Linked DNA regions of Thermoleptolyngbya sichuanensis A183. The protein of the gene in region 1 binds, or shares a complex with, the protein of each later gene. Links are inferred from orthologs where the notes say so. Each region holds a gene or a part of one and is shown in the gene's direction. Other genes may lie near its edges.

Region 1 (5,983 bases):
GGGTAGGTGCCAATTGTAAACTAGAAAAATTGGCATTCCCTCTAGCATTCCTCTGCAAACCCTCCTGTAAAGACAAGGACAGTTCCGCCCGATGGTTTCGACTCCTGCACCTGCTCTAGACAACTCTGGTCGTCAATACTTGCCTACGTTAGACCCTGCGACTGCTTCACCGAATCAAGTTCTAATGCCGCTGACTGCCCGCGCCAACGCACAGAACCATCTGGAAATCGGCGGCTGCGACGTGACAACGCTGGTGGAGAGATTTGGTTCGCCGCTGTACATATTAGATGAAGAAACGCTGCGAACAGCCTGTCGTCAATATCGAGAGGCCTTTCGTCAATACTATCCGGGCGAGTCGCTGGTGATCTACGCCTCCAAAGCCTGGAACTGTCTGGCCGTGTGTGCAGTGGTAGATAGCGAAGAGTTGGGGCTGGATGTCGTCTCTGGCGGAGAACTCTACACTGCGCTAAAAGCAGGCGTGTCGCCCGACAAGATTTACCTGCATGGCAACAATAAGTCGGTTGAGGAGTTGTCGCTGGCTGTCAGCGCAGGCTGCACGATTGTCGTGGACAATTGGCAGGAATTGAAAACCCTGGTGTCTCTGGCGGCTGATTCGGAAACTTCGGAAACTGCTGGCGGCCAGCCGATTCGCATTCTGCTGCGCCTGACCCCCGGCATCGAGTGCCACACCCACGAATACATCCGCACCGGACATTTGGACAGCAAGTTTGGCTTCGATCCTGAGCAGTTGGACGAAGTGTTTGCCTACGTTAGCCAGCAGCCTGCGCTGCTGTGTGTTGGATTACACGCGCATATTGGGTCGCAAATTTTTGAGCTACAGGCCCATCAAGATCTGACCAGCGTTATGGTGCAATGGCTGAGCAAAGCAGCGCAGTATGGACTGCCGATTAGTGAACTGGATATTGGCGGTGGACTGGGCATCCGCTATACCGAGTCGGACGATCCGCCCAGCATTGACGAGTGGGTGAAGGTGATTTGCGAGGGCATTATTCGCGCCTGCCAGCGGCAGGGTGTGGCGATGCCCCGACTGATTGCGGAACCGGGGCGATCGCTCATTGGTTCAGCCTGCGTTACGGCCTATCGCGTGGGGGGACAAAAGACAGTTCCTGGCATTCGCACCTACGTCACGGTCGATGGCGGCATGTCCGACAATCCCCGCCCGATTACCTACCAGTCGGTCTACCGCGCGGTGGTGGCTAATAAGCTGTCGGCCCCGATGACAGAATCGGTGGCGATCGCCGGAAAGCACTGCGAATCGGGCGACATCGTCATCAAAGACGCAAAACTGCCCCCCACTGAGCCAGGGGACGTGCTGGTGGTGATGGGTACGGGCGCATATAACTACAGCATGGCCTCCAACTACAACCGATTGCCTCGTCCAGCGGCGGTGCTGGTCAACCAGGGCGATGCCAGCCTGATCTTGCAGCGCGAAACGGTAGAAGACTTGATCCGCCAGGATCGCCTGCCAGAGCGACTGGTGCGGCGCGAGGGCTGAGGGCTACCGGGGAAGAGAAGTTAAGTTGTGCAATGGCAACTTATAGGACTGATGCAGTTGGACGATTTTTCGTGGGCTGTGCCCGCGAAAATCGTTTAAAGCCCAGAAACCTGAACTTGATGACCCGGAGTGGTGAAGACAAGACTGGTTTTGGCGAGAGCAGCGTGAAGGGCGATCGCCCTTTCCCCGTCCAGCCGTGATCTCGTTTGTGCACTGCAAGATTTTTCCGGCTTGCTGATCTCCGGAGTCATCCGTCAGAGACGTGTATCAGGGAAAGGGCAACCCCCTAGCTTTCCGATCCCATCGGTCACTCACTGGTTCTTCTTGCCTCCCGCTCTTACAATTGGGGGGTGCGTTCTGTCCTCCGTAATACAGCTAGGACTTACGCAGTTGGATGATTTCTGGCGGGCTGCGCCCGCCAGAAATCATCCAAAACCCAGAAAACTTATCGCAAGTGCGTAAGTCCTGACAGCTTTTTAACGGATGGTTAAGACGTATCGCCTGGTTTGAAGTTTTCACGGTATCTCTTGTGGTGAAGAGACGTTTTTGGGCGGTTTGCCACGGATTTCGGGAAATACCTGTCCCTAACCCCATTCTTAAAATCTGTTTTCAGGAAATCTGTTTTCAGGTGCGATCGCGCCTGCCATAGCTGCAATTTACACGGGGCATAATGCCTAGCACCAGTTAACTGATGGGATCTTTGCTAAAGCAATGGCTGACAAACCCTGGCTGGACTCAGTCCTTGCTGCTGCATGGGATTGATGTCGTATTGGTGCTGATGCTGACCTACATGGTGCTAGTGATTATTGGCGATCGCCGCACGCTGTGGATGGTGCGCGGGTTAATCGTGCTGATGCTGGCTTCGGCGCTCAGCAAAGCCTTGAGCCTGCAACTGCTCAGCTTTGTGCTAGAAAAGCTAGTCATTGGATCTGCGGTGGCGATGGCCTTTATGCTGCAAGCAGAGTTTCGGCGGCTGTTGGAGCAGCTTGGGCGCGGCGAAATCTGGCAACTGCTGAAACCCGCCACCGAAGCAGTACCCAAATCTGACAGCGTGATTGATGAAATCGTCGATGCAGTCAAAGAACTGTCCCAAAATCGCACGGGCGCACTGCTGATCTTGGAAACCAACCGCCCCATCGACGAGCGCGATTTTTCGGTTCCCGGGGTCAAACTCAACGCCGAAGTTTCAAAGGAACTCTTGCAAACTATTTTTCAAACCTCAACGCTGCTCCACGATGGAGCCGTGCTGATTCGCGGGTCGCGGCTGGCCGCAGCAGGCGTAATTTTGCCCCTGTCAGAACGCAGCGCCTCGCGGCAACTAGGCACTCGCCACCGGGCTGCAATGGGAATTACTGAGCGAGTGGAGCAATGCCTCTGTATAGTGGTATCGGAAGAAACGGGTTCAATTTCTCTGGCAGAAGGCGGCATTTTGAACCGTCCCCTGACGAGCAGCAAGCTGCGAGAACTGCTCATTGCCCGGTTTTCTCAGTCGGTCGAGCGTGAACCCGTCGCCCCTCAGTTGCGGAGTTTGGGTCGCCAGTTTATCGATCGGCTCAAGCTCTTTTTGCCCCCTCCCTTTCGCATTTCCAAGTCGGCTTCTCGGAGAAAAAATGACAGCAAAGCCAACCGTTCTTAGAGACCTGCCCGCAGATTTGCAGCAGGAGCGCCTGCCCAAACACGTTGCTGTGATTATGGACGGCAACGGTCGCTGGGCCAAACAGCGGGGCTTGCCGCGCATCATGGGTCATCGCCGAGGTGTTGATACCCTCAAGGAACTGCTGCGCTGCTGCCGAGATTGGGGCATCGGAGCCTTGACAGCCTATGCTTTTTCGACGGAAAACTGGGGTCGTCCACTGGAAGAGGTGGACTTTTTAATGACTTTGTTTGAGCGGGTGCTGCGCCAGGAACTCCGCGAAATGATGGAAGAACAGGTGCGGATTCGGTTTGTGGGAGATCTGTCGAGGCTGCCTGCGTCGCTGCGGGCTGAGATTGAGCGGTCGATGGCAGAAACCAGCCAAAATCAAGGCATTCAGTTTTCTGTGGCTACGAACTATGGCGGGCGGCAGGAGATTGTCCAGGCTTGTCGGGCGATCGCCACTCAGGTCGAGCAGGGCAAACTGCACTCGGAAGACATTGACGAGGCGCTGTTTTCTCAGCATTTATATACCCAGGGGACGGTCGATCCTGACCTGCTGATCCGCACCAGCGGCGAAATGCGAATCAGTAACTTCTTGCTGTGGCAGATGGCCTACGCCGAGATTTATATTACCGACACGCTGTGGCCCGACTTTGACCGGGCAGAGTTTCACCGGGCGCTGGTGGACTATCAACAGCGCGATCGCCGCTTTGGTCGTCTCTCTTCGTAAACCTACAATACGCATAGTATTTAGCTGCTTAGTTTTCGATCGGTTGCTGAGTTCACCTGTCCTACTGGCTTCAATTGCGCACTCACTGATGAGACAAATTGCTAACCAAATGCCCACCATCTCTATCTCAGGGCAATTTCTCAGGGCAATTTCTCAGGGCAATTTGTCTGGATCTGCAATGCCGTAATTTTCTGGAGTGAACCATGTCAAACCTGCGCGGAATCCTTGGACGATTTTGGACAAATCTGAACTGGGAACTGGTGGATTTACTCACCAATCCAGCGAAAGTCACGCTCTTATTCGTCATCTTGCTGGCGTTGCTGTGGGTCGTTCCTAGGCTCATCCCCGGTTCAAAAAACTGGATTCGGCAGCGAAAATCTCTAAAGCGCCTGCTGATGGGCGCATTGGTGCTGTATTGGCTGATGGTTTCGCCGCTGGGTGCCGCCGCGCTCACCTATCCACTGGTAACTGCCCTACCCCCTGATTCGGGACAAACTGCTGATGCCATTGTCGTGCTGACGCGCAATTCTCGCGATGAGGGGCGACGCTATGAGACGGCTGTGGATCTTTACAAGCAAGGGCGATCGCCCCGGATCTTTGTAACGATGGAGCACAATATGGAGGAGATCGCGGAACTGCTTGAGCAACAAAACATTCCGCTATCGGTTCTCGCAGCGACGCGGTGTGCCCGCACTACCAAGGACGAAGCCGAGTCAACGGCGACCATTTTGGGGCCCCAAGGCGTAAAGACGATTATCTTGATCACCGATCCGGCTCATCTGAAGCGGGCAACGTTGACCTTTGAGGGCTACGGCTTCTCGGTTATTCCCCATGCTGAAACTGCGCCCATTCCGTCTGCACGGCGATCGCTCCTAGCGCTGCGAGAATATCCCGCCCTGGTCAGCTACCTGTTGCTGGGACGGTTTCACCCAGATTCGCCCGATGCACTGAAAAATCCGCCCCCTGAACTGCTGGAAAAAGTCCGGGAGCGGGGATGTGCGATCGCCCCAAACTAGGCCAGCCATTGCACCAGCAGACCGAAGTCTTCGCCTTGCGCCGCTTATAGCATTGATTAATTGATTGATTAACTGATTAACCGATTAATTAGAGCGCTGATTAATTTAGAGCGCCAAATAACGCGCTAATTCACGCGATGGGTTTGCAGAAGTCCGTCGCGTTTCCGCTTGCGTCGCCTTCGGCATCCTGCCTGCATTTTGCCTGCATCACGGCCCAATGCATCACAGCCCAATGCATCACGGCCCAACAAAAATTGCCTCGTCCAAGTCTCGACGGCTTAGAGAATACTTGAACGATCGCACCAGATCTTGCCCGTTTTCGCCCGCACCAATGTAGCGAACGGCAATGGAGTCTACATCCATCACAATTTCTGCTTCCCACTGAGGCTTTTGTACATACCAGCAATGCAAATTGTCGCGGTCTTGCTGGCAGCCCTGCGAAATGAGCCACTGCTCAATTTCGGGCAGCGGATGATTATAGAGCGGCGTATCGGCAGGGGGGAGGGACATAAGGCGGTGTGAGGTGTGGGGATATGCGGAATAAAAGGGATCAAGCAGCGAGAAAAATGCCTGCGTCACTCCATCACGGCATCACTCGGGGCTTCCGGGTCAAAGTCCACTGGCGCATGACTGGAGACATCGGGGGGAGAAACCGCAGAGTGGGCTGTGGCCTGGTGAATAATTTCGACCAAGCGCTCGGACTTGAGGCTGGCGATGGTAAACTCGCCCCGCGAAACGCCCACCGCCAGCACCAGCAGCAGGCAGGCGACAAAGGTAACTCCCAAGATGAACAGGGCAAATAGCTCACCCGCAGACAGGGGGCGATCGCTCGGATCAAGATAAGCGCTTGATCGATAGCGGCGGGCTTCGGAAACGGGACGATTGAAATTTGCCGGGGTCTGGATGACCGAAACGCGGGAATAGCCGCTTTTCAAGTCATAGGCGGCGCGGCGCTCTGGGCTGCTCAGCGTGGCGTAGGCCTCGTTGAGGGCGTGAAACTTGGCCGTAGCCACGTCGGGCGGCAGTTCCGTCGTATCTGGGTGGTAGAGCTTGCTCAAGTCTCGATAGGCGCGACGAATCTCTTG
Region 2 (5,940 bases), 2.3 Mb from region 1 along the record:
CAATGATTAGTCCTAGCGCCATACCCGTCAGCGGAAAGCCCGGCCACCGCAGCAGCCAAGATCCGATCGTCCCGACCGCGACGCTGCCCAACACCCCCAGCACTGCCCCTTCTACCGTTTTCTTGGGACTAATAGCAGACAGGCGCGTTTTGCCAAACAGCTTGCCAAATACATAGGCCCCAATATCCGCAGCCCAGATACAGCCAAAGGCGATGAGCATCGTCGTCAGCCCTGGCGGTAGGGCTTGCCAATCGTCCCAGGAGAGGGGCAAAAAGCCATTTAGCGGTAGGTTGCTGACTTCTGCCTGGCCGAGCGATCGCAGCCTCACCCAATAGCTCGGCAGATAGCCGCCGTAGAATAGCCCCAAAATGGAGGCAGAAATGTCGGCGATCGTCGCCAGTTTGGGCTGAAACAGCAGGTAAAAGCAAATGCAGGTTCCAGCGACGGGCACCACCGCATCAGCCAGCGTGGGGGAGAGCGTAGCCGTTACCAGAATCAGCTGGCTGACGGCTAGCGTCGTCTTGGCAGCCGGAGCCATGCCCTTGGCGCGGCAAAGCTGGAAATACTCTAATTGCCCCAAATACACCATCAGCGCAACGCCCAGGGTGAAATACCACCCGCCCAAACACACCATTCCCAAGGCAAGAATGATGGCGATGATAGCGCTGAGAACTCGGGGCGATGCCATAGAAAATTAAGAGATGGAGCAATCAATCCGCAATAAAGAAACCGTAAAGAAGGACTTAAGCAGAGGTTAAAGACTACTTTGGCACACTTTTGCGTGCATCCTTCATAAACACACCCGTCTGCGGTCTTATCTATGGGTTTCGTTTACATATTGTAAGGGCGCTCTCAGCGGAGCGCGTGTTGCTAAAACGGTAGAAGGAAGAGGGAAGAACGAAGAACGAAAAGGGAAGAGGGAAGAACGAAGAGGGAAGAACGAAGAGGGAAGAGGGAAAACTTGGTAGAGTGTGGGTTGCTAGAACGGCAGAAGCAACTGGGGGGAGATTTGGTCATTCTCCTTTTTCGCCGCTGACGATAAACATGGGGTCAAGCGCTGCAAACACCTGATGAATGCCGCGATTTTCCAGGCGGTTGATCACCGACTGCACTACTTCCACATTGCGAACCTGGAGGCTGGCGAGACATTCTGAGATGGCATAGAGCGTTTCGAGGTTAGTGGCGATCGCCACGATGCGTCCCCCCGGCAGCAAATAGCTCCACGCCGCCTGCAAAATCGCCTTCACCGATCGCCCCCCCTCCACACACACGCAGTCCGGCGCATCCGCTAGCTCGCTCAGGCACTCTGGGGCGCTGCCCTCCACCACTTCCACTGTTTTTACGCCAAAGCGATCGCAGTTGCGGCGAATCAGGCTGGCCACTTCCGCGTCGCGCTCGATGGCATAAACCTTTCCCAAAGGACACCGCAGCCCCACTTCTACCGGAATCGTGCCCGTGCCCGCGCCAATATCCCACAACACTGCGTCCGGACGCAGCCGCAGTTGCGACAGCAGCAGCACCCGAATTTCGCGCTTGGTCAGGGGAATTCCGGGCAACTGCTCAAAGCGGTCGTCGGGAATGCCAGAGGTGACATAGGGCCAAAGTGGAGAAGCCATGCAGACTAGAGCCTCGCGCTGAATCGGGAACTATGGGTGAAACCTGGCCCACGGGCGATCGCCTTTGGCCTTATCTTAAACAGCCCTATCCTAAACAGCCCTATCTTAAACAGCCCTGCCCAAATCTGAAACTGCTCAGGACTTACGCACTGGCAATCAGCTTTCTGGGTTTTGGACGATTTTTCGCGGGCTGCGCCTGCGAGAAATCGTCCAACTGCGTAAGTTCTAGCTGCCACAATCCGCCACAACCCGCCATCAGACCGGTTCAAAAGGGCAATCCGCCAGAAGTTCTTGATCGAAACCCGTAAGTCTGACCTATAACAGGGGCCAGGGCGCGGAGAATCGTGGAGAAACAGAGGACAGGGAGCGAAAAAAATCCCTTCAACCCTTTGGGACTCCTCTCCCAAAACCCTCCGGACACCCCCAACCCGCCCCCGCAAAGTACTACACGCCCCCGCTCGAAAAATCTCAGGACTTACGCACTTGCGATATGTTTTCTGGGTTTTGGACGATTTCTCGCGGGCTGCGCCCCTGAGAAACCGTCTAACTGCGTAAGTCCTAGATCTGTCTTCAGAGTCGTCAACCTATCGAAACATCTGTCAATAGGTATTTAATCTTCTTAACCAACAAAGTGCTATTCTCCTCATGTGTGTGGAGTGATTTTTCTGGAGTGCTAGGTTATGGTCGTTTCTCCTGTATGGTCGGGGTCGTCTCGCCTTGCGGATCGCGCTCCGGCAAGCGGACGGGCGGTTGATGAGCTTTGGAGTCCGCTGTCGCTACCGGCGGGCAAGCTGTTTGGCACAGACGGAATTCGTGGACGGGCGGGAGATTTGCTGACGGCTCCATTGGCGTTTCAGGTTGGCTACCGAGCAGGGCAAGTGCTGAAAACGTCCGAGGCGGGCCCGATGATTTTGGGACAAGATTCGCGCAACTCTAGCGATATGCTGTCGGCGGCGCTGTCGGCGGGGCTGGCTTCCGCAGGGCTGGAGGTGTGGAACCTGGGCCTGTGCCCGACTCCGGCGGTAGCCTACCTGGCCAACAAACTGGGCGCGGCGGGCGGCGTGATGATTTCCGCCAGCCACAACCCGCCAGAAGACAACGGCATCAAGTTTTTTAGCAGCCAGGGGGCAAAGCTGGCCCCAGAATTGCAAGCCCAAATCGAAGCAGCGCTGCGATCGCCCCTGGAAAGCGCCCCCGCTCTGACGAATACGGGCCTGTGCTGCGATCGCCCGGAACTGCTGCAAGACTACGTTGCGTCGCTGCATCAGCCCTTCCAGCCCCAAGTCAGCCTCGCAGGGCTAAAAATTGTGCTGGATCTGGCCTGGGGCGCAGCGGCAAACCTGGGTGAACGGGTCTTCCGCGAAATGGGCGCTGAGGTAATTTGCCTGCACGACGCACCCGATGGCGATCGCATCAATGTCAACTGCGGTTCCACCCATCTGGCTTCTCTCAAGGCTGCGGTTCTAGAGCATCAGGCCGACATGGGGTTTGCCTTTGATGGCGATGCCGACCGGATGATGGCCGTAGACAGCCAGGGGCGCGTCATTGATGGCGATTACGTCCTGTATCTCTGGGGTAACACGCTGCGTCAGGCAGGACAACTGCCCAACGACACGCTGATTTCCACCGTGATGGCAAATCTCGGCTTTGAGCGGGCCTGGGAAGCGCAGGGCGGAACCCTGGTGAGAACTGCCGTGGGCGACCAGTATGTTCACGCCGAAATGGTGAAGCGGGGCGCAAAGCTGGGCGGCGAACAGTCGGGCCACATCCTCTGCCCGCATTACGCGGTGTCCGGCGACGGGATGCTGACGGCGCTGCACCTGGCGGCCCTGGTCAAGCAGTCTGGGGTGTCTCTGGCCGACCTGCGCGATCAGAGCTTCCAGACCTATCCCCAACTGTTGCGGAACGTGCGCGTGGAAGACCGCGATCGCCGCCTGAACTGGCACACCTGCGAACCCCTGCAACGAGCGATCGCCCAGGCAGAATCCGACATGGGCGATCGCGGCCGCATCCTCGTCCGCGCATCGGGCACCGAACCTGTCATTCGCGTCATGGTAGAAGCCGCCCACGCTGATCTGGTAGACCACTGGACAACGCACCTCGTCTCCGTAGTCGAAACACACTTAGCGGGCTAATTTGGGATCAGGAGACAAGTTCCAGGAAACAAGAAGTTAGGGCACAAATGTCTTAGGGCGCAGATGTTTCAGGGCACAGATATGATTGGCGGCAGCGCTGCTCCACAACAAGGCCCTAAGAGGGTGTTTGAAAAGGTATCGCCTGTAATGTTAAGCACTCAGAGAGCCCCCCTTAGCCCCCCTTAACAAGGGGAGAAACCGCCTGAAAGTCCCCCTTTTTAAGGGGGATTTAGGGGGATCTTGCACGCTTTGCTACAAACAGTAGGACTTTTCAAACATCCTCTAAGCAACATAGGCTACAAACTCAAGGGCTTGAAACCCAGCCCTCGCCTGCTGCCCTCCCAAAACCTGGCACCTGATCCCTAGAAAGCGGTATGGTCGAAATGGGCAGACCACTCCTCATCCTGCCACGCCGCATCCGTTGAACCTCCAGTCTCTCATCATTCTTGTTGCACCCCCCATTCTTGGCGGGATCATTGGCTATTTCACCAATGACATCGCCATCAAAATGCTCTTTCGCCCCTACAAGCCGATTCACCTTGGCGGACGGCGACTGCCTTTTACGCCGGGGCTAATTCCAGCAAACCAAGAGCGACTAGCCCAGCGTATTTCTAACGCCATTCTCGGATCGCTGCTGACCCCAGAAGAACTGCAAAACATTGCCCGACGGCTCTTGCAGCCGGAGCGTGTGCAGGCGGCAATTCAGTGGCTCCTCTCGCTCACCCTGACCCAGATTCAGCAGGGCAACGAGCAGCGCACGGTCAAAATTGTCTCCAACATTCTGCACGATCTGGTAGGACAGTCGTTGCCCCGCACAATCAAGGTGCTGGCGCGGCGCGAAGATTTTCTAGAAGCCCAGCTCAATCAGCTATTTGACCAAGTATTGCTGGAGTTTCAGTTTTCTCAGTCGCAGGCCGAGCAGCTTTCCAAATGGATGCTGGATGCAGTGCTGCCCCCAGACGTGCTGCGTCAGGGCGCGATCGACTTCCTCACCGATCGCAACATTCAGGTCATCGACGAAAGCTTTCGGTCAAAAACCAGCGGCACCTACTGGGTCGTGGCAAACCTGTTTGGCGTGCGAAATGCACTGGTGCGGCTGCGAACCCACTGTCTAGACGAACCCGATGCCAGCAACGCCGTAATCAAGGAACTCATCCGCACGCTGAATATTCAGGATCGGCTGCGGGAAGTGCTGCAAAATCTGTCGCTGCAAAACCTGCCCGTGTCTACAGTGCGACAATTGCGCCGGACGCTGCGCGACAACTTTCGCCACTATTTGCAAACCCAGGGCGAAGAGTTGCTGATGGGGCTGAGCAATTCGGTCGATTGGGACAAGGTGGCAGGATTGCTGGTGAACCGACTGCGGGCCTCGGAAGCGGTGAATAGTTCGCTGGAGCCTGTCAGCAAGGAACTGGCTCTGGTCTTGGAACGCTATCTGGAGCGGGATCTAGAGGCGATCGTAAAACAGGCGATTCCCATCTTGAACCTGGAGCAGGTCATCATGGATCGCGTCAAAGCGACCTCGCCGCAAAACCTGGAAGCCGCCATCCAGGGCATCGTGAAAAGTGAACTCCAGGGCATCGTGAACCTGGGCGGCATTTTGGGTGTGGTTGTGGGGCTGATGCAGACGGTGTTTGTGCTGCTGACGCGCTAGCCAGGAACAAATCGGGAAGCTTTTCGGGAATCCATTTATCCAGTTCAGAACAGTCTTCAGGATAGTCCTGAGGACAGACATGCACCACCAAATTACATTCCTCAGGACTGTCTAGTGGACAAATTAATGGACAAATTAATGGACAAATTAATGGACAAGTTAGTGGACAAAGTTTGACATAGCTTTGGCCCGCTTCACGCACGACTTCAGGATCAGGTTCTAGACCTTTGGAATTCTTGACTCACCTGAATTACGCTGAAATTACGCTGATTATTTCGCCTTTTGCTCCCGGCCCTGTCCCTCTGTCCTTTGCCATAGCAGACTTTCTTTAGGACTTTTCACAGGACGGAATCATACGCGATACTGAGAGGATAGTCTTCAGGACTGTCCAGAGGAACGCAGATGAACGGCGGCGAAATCGACCGAATCCCGGTCAATCAATTGATGCAGCGATATGGACTGGTCAAAAGCGCTGTCTATAAACGGCTGAACGATCTGGGCATTGACCCTCAAAAGGTCGGCAACAAGTCCTTTG

Evidence for each region.
Region 2: the proteins of cdaA (region 1) and glmM are in contact, whole or in part, in a crystal structure (PDB 7OJS), measured with the Bacillus subtilis proteins. The link is inferred for Thermoleptolyngbya sichuanensis A183 from one-to-one orthologs.

What each region holds. Positions count from the first base shown.
Region 1 is NZ_CP053661.1:2,486,712-2,492,694, reverse strand. The notes cover bases 1,234-4,179. They hold cdaA (diadenylate cyclase CdaA), read left to right. Parts: upstream 1,234-2,207; coding sequence 2,208-3,152; downstream 3,153-4,179. Other genes in these bases: HPC62_RS10415 (YdcF family protein), read left to right, coding at 4,086-4,179; HPC62_RS10420 (isoprenyl transferase), read left to right, coding at 3,127-3,882; lysA (diaminopimelate decarboxylase), read left to right, coding at 1,234-1,516. Also shown: more of lysA, read left to right, coding at 92-1,233; more of HPC62_RS10415, read left to right, coding at 4,180-4,898; HPC62_RS10410 (DUF3143 domain-containing protein), read right to left, coding at 5,136-5,408; HPC62_RS10405 (J domain-containing protein), read right to left, coding at 5,474-5,983. UniProt on the Bacillus subtilis protein: One of 3 paralogous diadenylate cyclases (DAC) in this bacteria, catalyzing the condensation of 2 ATP molecules into cyclic di-AMP (c-di-AMP). Upon expression in E.coli leads to c-di-AMP synthesis.
Region 2 is NZ_CP053661.1:4,769,966-4,775,905, forward strand. The notes cover bases 1,621-4,523. They hold glmM (phosphoglucosamine mutase), read left to right. Parts: upstream 1,621-2,296; coding sequence 2,297-3,751; downstream 3,752-4,523. Other genes in these bases: HPC62_RS19740 (DUF445 domain-containing protein), read left to right, coding at 4,173-4,523. Outside these bases: HPC62_RS19725 (phosphatidate cytidylyltransferase), read right to left, coding at 1-688; precorrin-6Y C5,15-methyltransferase subunit CbiT, read right to left, coding at 1,014-1,616; more of HPC62_RS19740, read left to right, coding at 4,524-5,405; HPC62_RS19745 (hypothetical protein), read left to right, coding at 5,808-5,940. UniProt on the Bacillus subtilis protein: Catalyzes the conversion of glucosamine-6-phosphate to glucosamine-1-phosphate. Glucosamine-1-phosphate is used for cell wall biosynthesis.